2 regions of the Priestia sp. FSL H7-0729 genome follow, and region 2 is predicted to be linked to the other one. Evidence: predicted binding sites of a transcription regulator. Region 2 holds the regulator's gene; the other holds the start of a gene.

Region 1 (4,439 bases), on a different contig from region 2:
CATTTACGCAGTTGTCCAATGAGAGCAGACAAACTTTGACCTAGATGGGTGACATAGGACCAATGTGCTTCTTCCGAGTTCGCAACCGGTGGTTGAGCGAGTAATAGCTGTTCTTGTAGACCAAACATTTTCCGTACATGGCGGACAATCTCGGAAGGAAGCAGTGCTTTCCCCTCATCATCAGCCACCGGGTAACTCAGCCACAACTGGCTGCTTGCTGCTGTAAGTGCCGTATAGATTAGAAAACGTTCATCCAACATTTGCCTCGTTGCACCAGGTCCAAGCGCCATGCCTCTTTCCGTCAGTAACGCTCTCTCCAGTTCAGTTAATACGCCATCATCTTGAGGTACGGCAGGCAATTCACCATCAACTGCACCAAGGATAAATACGTATTTGATGTCCTGAAGACGTGTACGGTCCATTGAGCCAACCAAAACCTGATCAAGTGCTGGTGGTACCAGACCCAGTTTCAGTTCCGTCAATCCGGTCTCAATCATCCCGGCAAAAAGAGTGATATCCAGCCGCTCGTTGCCCATCATATCCACCATCTGATCCAATAGATCCAGCACTGCTCCCCACATCTGCCGATGTTCTCTCGACCGTTCGGGGTCACCTTGTGCTTTAGCTTCAGCAGACATGTTCTCCAGCTTCCATGGGATCTCGGCTTCTTCCAGTAGTCTGTATAATGCCTCACATTGGGCTTTCGCTGTCTTTGCCTTTTTCATCCGTTTCTCAAAAGCACCCAAGGCATCTGTAATGACCGCTCGACAACGCTCCATTAAAGAAAGCATTTGGTCCCGTCCTCGACTACGTCCATCCTGACCGTTGTCTTCAAGCGAAAGGCTTGGGACATACTTCCACGGTTTGCCGTCAGTCCAGCGATATCCATGAATACCACAAGCCAGTACATAATTCTCGAGCTGGTCCATATCTTCACGGGTGATGGAACCATCACGCGGAAGCAGCAGATCCGTTTTGACACAGCGAAATACATCCTCGTAACGCCAGTGGCGACGAACAATATCCAGTGCTGAACGGATAAACTCGGATAATGGATGATGAAGTTCATTTCTTCTGCGGTCCAGAAAGACCGGCACGCCATAATCCCTGAATAGCGGTTCAGCAATATCCGCGTAGGTATCCAACTGACGAACAAGCACCGCCATATCCCGATATCTCGCACCTTCGTTTTGTGCCAGGCGTCGCATCTCACGGAGTGCTCCCTCCATCTCAGCTCGACGGTTCTCCGCTGCAATCAGGCGGATTCCGGAATCAAGACCCTCACCTTTCCACCGGATTCGGCGGTCGAAACCAGCCTCCAGATGAGCAAGTCCCGGACGATCCTTGTATCTCGGTGGAATCTCTGCATCCAGCACGGTGATATCGCTCGGTACACCCAGTTCTTCAGCCATGCCTTTGAGACGCGCGTAGGCACTCGCCGTGGGATAGAACAGTTCCAGTTCTCCAGGCAGAGCCCCGTGATCATACGGACGATCCAATGTCAGTGCAATCGTCACGGAAGAGCACTGCAACATCAGGCGATCAATCACACTCATTTCCTGTGGCGTGAATCCCTGAAAACCATCAATCCAGATCTGTGCATCCTGCAGCAATGTACTTTCAGACAGGCGCTCTGTCAGTTCGGTCAACGTATCTTCATCATCAATATATAAATTGGTCAGTTCCTGTTCATAGTCACGATAGATCAGATTCAAGTCATGCAACTTGTCCTCCAGAATTGGTGAAGAGGATGAGGTATACCCTCCAGATAACCCTTCTTCCAGCAAAGATGGATCAACTTCATAACGTTTAAACTCACTATATAAGTCATTTAATTCGCCTATAAAACCCAGCTGGCTGCCGGATGCACCAAACAGCTTCAATTCTTCTTTACGGCGCTGGATGACTTTGTAGAGCAACATCTTTTTGCCTTCGGCTCCGATCGGAATACGAGCAGAACCGCCTGCTTCCTGCATTATACGGTAGGCTAATCGGCGAAAACCGAGCACTTCTGCACGCATGGTACCTTTAATTGCTCCAGAAGAGACCAATGCCTGCTCTGTTCGAAAAGAACTCTGTTCGGGAACGAGTAAAATCAAAGGTTTACCTTGCGGCTCCTTTTGAAGCAAGGATGTAATTTCCCGGGTAATCAGCGAGCTTTTGCCGCTGCCTGCCCGGCCAATAACAAAACGAACGGACATGTCTAATCCTCCAAACCACACGTACAAGATTTTAATTCCCAGTATAACATATCTGACTTGGTTCGGAACATACGTTTGCCACTATCCGGTAAAACCGGAGATCATCTCCGTTAACACAGTAAAACAGCAAAAAGCCCGCAGCTATCACACTGTGGACTTTTGACTTGATCTATAGATTAAATTAAAGATTATTTACACTTGCCACTCCGATGACAGAACAACCCTCCGATCGCTGTTATTCCCAGATTTTTTTGATTCAATTTTTAAAAAGTGAAAAAATCCGAGAATAAAGGCGAACACTCCGCTTCTTCAGGTTATTTCTGTCCTCTACGTTCTCGTGTAAATGTTTAAGTCCAATCTATACAGTTAAATTAGAAGGGAAATCATACAATTAATTCTTTTTACTGCGCACTTCGAAAATAGCAAATTTCAGGTAATGTCCTTCATCCACGCCCAAAATTTGCGGGTGGTCCTTACCTGCTGCCTTCCAGTCGATCAGACGAAGCACTTTACCTGCATCTTCCGCTGCATCGGCGATCGTATCCAGGAAGAGGTCTGGACGCATGTGATACGAACAGCTGGCTGTTACCAAATATCCGCCCTCATTGACCAGTTTCATTCCTTGCAGATTGATATCCTTATATCCACGGCATGCACCCTTGACCGCTGATTTCGTTTTGGCAAAAGCTGGGGGATCGAGGATAACCACATCAAACGTTTTACCGCCAGCTGCAAGTGCTTTGGAAGTATCCACTTTTTGTTCACCAGCACGCGCACGTGCGGTACGTTCATCCAGTCCCTTTACTTGTTCACGCAAGTACTGGAATGCATCAGCAACGACGAATTCAACCCGGTCAGTAAAACCATTCAGCTCTACATTGGTTCGTGCACTCTCAATAGCGTGCTCCGAAATATCAAGACAAGTTACTTTCTTGGCTCCATACTTGCAAGCATTTAACGTGAAGCTGCCCGTGTGTGAGAAGCACTCCAGTACGGTGGCACCATCCCAATAAGGGAATGTAACTACCTTACCGCTTTTATTCACAGGCAAGAGCTGCTCTGTGCCGTCCTGCTCAGTCGTTTGGAGTGTGATTCCACTCTTATAGCCCCAACCCTTCATAAGCGGTTCGATCGCTGCACGATTCTCACGTTGGTCGAAGAAGTAACCTGTCTTCTGTCCTTCCACGATGTCCACTTTAATAAGTAGTCCATTCTCGGTAACGGTGACATGTCTTGGGCATTCTCCATACAATGGACCTTTGGTCTGCTCCAAACCTTCCAGTTCACGAATCGAGACATCACTGCGCTCATATATGCCTTCAGGCTGCATTACTTCAATGAGTGCCTGAACGATAGCTTCACGGCAACGATCCATGCCAAGTGTAAGCAACTGTACAACGAGGATGCTGCCGAATCGGTCAACGATCAATCCGGGCAGAAAATCAGCTTCGCCGTACACGAGACGGTACGCCTCTCCATCCTGAATAAAACGTTCCCGATGACGCAGGCAATCGCGGAAACGCGCTGCAAAGAACGCCGTATCCATCTGTTCGGACTCCAGGGGTTGATAAGCTACAACCCTTACCGTGATCTGAGATGCGGGATTGTAATAACCTGTCGCCAGATAGCGACCTTGATGATTCAATACATTAACCAGATCTCCCGGCTCCGGGTTTCCGTCAACCGATGCAATTTCATTGTTAAATATCCATGGATGTGCATGTTCAAGCCGCTTTTTGCGACTGCGTTCGAGTGTAACTGATGGCAAGGTAGATCCACTTCCTTTAATTTAATAGTTCAAAAGATAGGTTAGGTGCAAAGGAGACGCTACGGCGACGAATTGTTCCTCTGATCGCTGTTATCCCCAGATTTTTTTGATTCCCTTTCTTAAAGGGGAAAATCCGGGGATAAAGGCGAGCGCTTCGCTTCTTCGGTAACAATTTCGTCTTCTTCGCTGCGTTTGCACGAATCACCCTATCTTTCGAATTGGGGTGCGGCAATTAAAATACTTACATTGAGGGAGGTTCGCTTCCTCTGAATTCCTTTAGGCTTGTCATGGTTGTCTCTATTTACTCATAGGATGAGGTAAGGAACCGGACGGAAGGAATGATATTTCTATGTTTAGAGATGTAATATTGCCCCTACTCTATGGGCTTATTATCTTTTTTGGTGGCATGAAGCTGATGGAGACGGCCTTGCAACGTATGGCTGGGCCCATGTTGGCAGGTTGGCTCAATC
Region 2 (4,439 bases):
CATGATCAGGCGCATAGGTTTCATTGTTGGTCTTATGCTCACGATTAATCCATACGGATTGGATGCCAGATGATAAAGCACCACGAATATCAGTCGTCAACTTATCCCCCACCATCATGCTCTCTTCGGGTTTAACTCCCAGTTTACTCAAAGCATGTTCAAATATCGACGGATCTGGTTTTCCTTTTCCAAAGTTACCAGAGATAATGATTTCATCAAAGAAAGGAGTCAATTCAGGTACACCATCCAGCTTCTCTTGTTGCAACGCAGGACAACCGTTCGTTAACAGCAACAATTTATACTTTCCGTGTAACTCACGTAAGGTATCCATCGTTTCTTCGTATACATGAGGTCTGGATCTCCGTTCTACTCCAAACTGTGTGGCTAATTGTTCAGCAAGATCTTCCCGATCTATACCCAACTTCAACAAGCCACGACGCCAAGATTCTTTACGGTAAACTGGAGCAAGTTGTTCCAACTGACGGAACTCAGGTTGATCCCCACCAGTAAAGTTAGCCCATAGGCCTTCAAATGGATTGATTCCAATCATCTTGGTAAACGGAAAGGTTTCATATGATTCATACAGCCCGCGTGCCTCATTACGAACAGCTTCTTCAAGTTCTTCTGGTTTAACACCAGTTTCTTTAGCTGCAATTAGACAAGTCTCATGAAAAGCTTCTCGAACACTACGCTCATCCCACAATAAAGTATCATCCAGGTCGAACAAAATCGCTTTTAACGCCATTCCGATCATCTACCCCTTTATGCAATAATTACTTTTCAACGGTTTCCACGGTGATCTGATGTGCTTTTGCAAACTTAAGCAAACGTTCTGCAATCGCATCTGTATCGTAACGGTTCAACAACTTGGTGAACACCCATCTTTTCCCACGACTGTTATGTTCGATAACAACTGTACCTGGTTCAATTCTGAATTTGACAATATCGTCAACCCCAATTGAACGTTCACGATTACCCTTCGTCGTTATAATCCGATTACTGCTAATCTTGATGTACGGACGACGAAGCATGAAGATGACTGCCAAAAATACGTAGAGCAGCATCGTCACCCAGTCCCAGGTTGTCATCGGAGCTTGCACAAGGAACGTGCTCATAAACAGATACAAAAAGGCGAGACCGATCAAAAATATAGGGAACAAAAGGCTGCGTCCCTTAAAGACCTCTTCACCTGGTGTACCTGTAATTGGTTGACCACTTTTTTTACGTTGCTGATTTAACTGCTTGGAATTTTTCTTAACCGTTCTCTCGAACGAACGCGACATGTGAATCCCCCTTATGTGTCTTTGTATCGGCTTACATAACTGTAAACCAACATGTCCCCCTATAGATTGCACACTCAAAATAACAGGAAGAAACCTAAATATCATAAAGATATCATTAGGTTTCGTTAGTGTTTGAGTTTGCCTTGGTGGCCTTTGTCATTCTCATCATCAACAATCTCAATGGTATCCAGTTGTTGTCTGAAATTACTGCGGATATTGCTCAAATAAATTTCTCTTAGCTCGGCACGTTCTGCAAGTTCTTCTTCCGTCAATCCAGTGGACTTTTGCTTACGAGCCAATTCGTTAATGCGTGCTACCAGACTATCTATATCCAAGCTTGTCCCCTCCAAAAATACAAAGTCATATTAACTTTGCCATGATAAAGGTAGCTTGTCAAGTTGACACGCGCTAAAGCATATGGATGTGCATTTTATTCTGTAAATTGCGGTAGAGCTAGTACTTGACCCACTTGAATGGAAGTCGTATGAAGTTGATTCACTTTCTTAATTGCTTCTATATAAATACGTGTATCCATATTCGTCGGTTTATGCTCCAAAGAAATACTCCATAACGTTTCCCCTTGTGAAACGGCGATCTTCCCTCCAGGCAGAACATCATTCTCATTGCCAGCAAATACAGTTAAAACAGTGCTGCATCCAATAAATATAATCAAAGAAGTAATGGCTACCTTTAACATCCACGTGGAAATCTTGAAACGCGCTAAAACCTTCTTGTAGTTCCCTATGTTAGACTTCACCAGTTCCGAATTCATCGGTTCATAAATGCTTTGATAAGTAGAATATCTCATTATATACCCGCCTCCAAACGTTTGTTCCTATCTGTTGAAATCAATATAACACGAACACTTGTTTTGTTCAATATATTTTTAGAACAATTGTTCGCTTTTTTTCGAAGGAAGCTTTAACATATTATGAAGTACTTTTGCAAAGCATTTGCTCATTTGCAGTATTATGCTCTGGATTTTGGACAGATTCTGTTCTAAAAGTTAAAAAACACTGATTTTATGCCATTTTATTTAGAACTTATGTTTGTACGAACGGAGGTTCTATGTTATAATTTTCCCAAACGTTACTAAAATGGGGTTGATACGGTATGTCGAAGATATCCAGCAGGCAGCAGGCAATTCTGGAATTTATACGAAATGAAGTCCGGTTGAAGGGGTATCCTCCTTCCGTACGGGAAATTGGTGAAGCTGTTGGACTGGCTTCCAGCTCAACAGTACATGGACATTTGGATCGTTTGGAGAAAAAAGGTTTGATCCGACGCGACCCTACCAAGCCAAGAGCCATTGAGCTTTTAAGCCAGGAAGAATCTGAGCATTCACATCAATTTGCTCACAGCGTTGCACGTATTCCTGTCGTTGGTAAGGTTACAGCCGGGGTTCCAATCACTGCAACCGAGAACATTGAAGACTACTTCCCTCTTCCTACACATTATGTAGGTGAACAGAAAGTGTTTATGCTTTCGGTAGTCGGAGATAGTATGGTGGAAGCAGGAATTGTTAACGGAGATTACGTTATTGTCCGTCAACAGCAAACTGCTGATAACGGTGATATCGTCGTTGCAATGACTGAAGACGATGAAGCTACAGTGAAAACGTTCTATAAAGAGAAAGATCATATTCGCCTTCAACCGGAGAATGCGACCTTCGAGCCTTTACGTTTGAAACACGTTAGTATTCTGGGTAAAGTCATTGGCCTTTTCCGTGATATTCATTAATAGTTAACATGAGTAACCAATCTAGACACATAGAAATACGAAAGAGGTTGTCCTGACGAACAGGACAACCTCTTTTTTCTTGTTTATATTTTTTTGCGGCTAATTATTCACTGCGTTTCAAAACACTTTTGTGGTGTGAGAACACATCAAAGCTCTGTTGTCCGTGATATGAGCCCATTCCACTCTCTCCTACACCACCAAACGGGAGATAATGCGATGTCATATGAGAAAGTGTGTCATTAATACATCCTCCACCGAAGGATACTTGATTCAGAACCTGATCCTGCAGTTGCTCATCCTGTGTGAAGAGATATAGGGCCAATGGTTTTGGCCGGCGAACAATCCCGTCCAGCATGGGATTCAGGTCACTGTACGTAAATACGGGAAGAATCGGACCGAAGATCTCTTCTTGCATGACAGGTGAATCCCAGTTCACATCTCCAAGTACAGTCGGCTCAATCAGCAGCTGCTCACGCACAGAACGTCCACCTAGCAGCGTTTTGCCATCTGTAAGAAATTTCGACAACCGATCAAAGTTACGCGCATTGACAATATGCGGGAAATCAGAATTTTGTACCACATCATCTCCAAATTTGTCTTTGATCTCTGCGCCAATTAGATCAATCAATTCATCATGAACTTGTTCATGCACAAGCAAGTAATCCGGAGCAACACATGTTTGCCCTGCGTTCAGGTACTTACCACGAACAATACGCTGAGCTACCAGCTTCAGATCTGCATCACTATGAACAATAGCAGGACTCTTACCACCTAATTCAAGAGTTACAGGAGTCAGGTGCTCCGCAGCTGCCTTCATCACAATGCGACCAACCCCTGTGCTGCCTGTGAAGAAAATATAATCAAACTTCTCTTTTAACAATGCTGTGCTGGCTTCAACTTCCCCTTCCATAACGGCGATATACTCATGAGGGAAGATCTCCTGAATCAGCTCATACGTCAGACGAGATACGGCTGGTGTTAATTCAGAAGGCTTGATAACTGCACAGTTACCGGCTGCAATTGCTCCAATCAGTGGACCAAACGCCAGTTGGAAAGGATAGTTCCAAGGTGCAATAATAAGAGCCACTCCGTACGGTTCAGGGTAAATGGTGCTCACCCCATCTGGCATAGCCGAATTGGTCGGGACTTGTTTTGGCGCAGCCCATTCCTGCAGATGTTCTAATGCAAAATCCAGTTCACCCAGAACAATGCGGATTTCGGAACCGTAAGCTTCCGCCTCGGATTTGTTCAGATCAGCACGAAGTGCATCTTGTATCCGTTGCTGATACTTCTCAATTCCTTTTCTAAGCTGTTGAAGCGCGTTAATTCGATACTCGATATTTTTGGTTTGTCCTGTATAAAAAAATGTACGTTGTTCTGTCACCATTTGTTTTGCCTGATCCATATTAACATCTC

What was found. Region 2 encodes LexA, which represses DNA repair genes until DNA is damaged. Its sites were predicted from a motif close to CGAACATATGTTCG; they were not measured.
Region 1: a site for LexA is predicted at 2,266-2,279, ahead of addB (helicase-exonuclease AddAB subunit AddB). Genes of this name have one in related genera too.

What each region holds. Positions count from the first base shown of each region.
Region 1 covers NZ_JBBOTQ010000005.1:436,836-441,274, reverse strand. Annotated here, with positions in the region: gene addB (helicase-exonuclease AddAB subunit AddB) at 1-2,201, opposite strand, end outside; gene MHH93_RS15200 (class I SAM-dependent rRNA methyltransferase) at 2,593-3,969, opposite strand; gene MHH93_RS15195 (Na/Pi cotransporter family protein) at 4,319-4,439, shown strand, end outside.
Region 2 covers NZ_JBBOTQ010000001.1:182,774-187,212, reverse strand. Annotated here, with positions in the region: gene MHH93_RS00830 (HAD family hydrolase) at 1-745, opposite strand, end outside; gene MHH93_RS00825 (hypothetical protein) at 774-1,283, opposite strand; gene MHH93_RS00820 (DUF896 domain-containing protein) at 1,409-1,618, opposite strand; gene MHH93_RS00815 (LysM peptidoglycan-binding domain-containing protein) at 1,714-2,091, opposite strand; gene lexA (transcriptional repressor LexA) at 2,397-3,023, shown strand; gene MHH93_RS00805 (aldehyde dehydrogenase) at 3,127-4,428, opposite strand.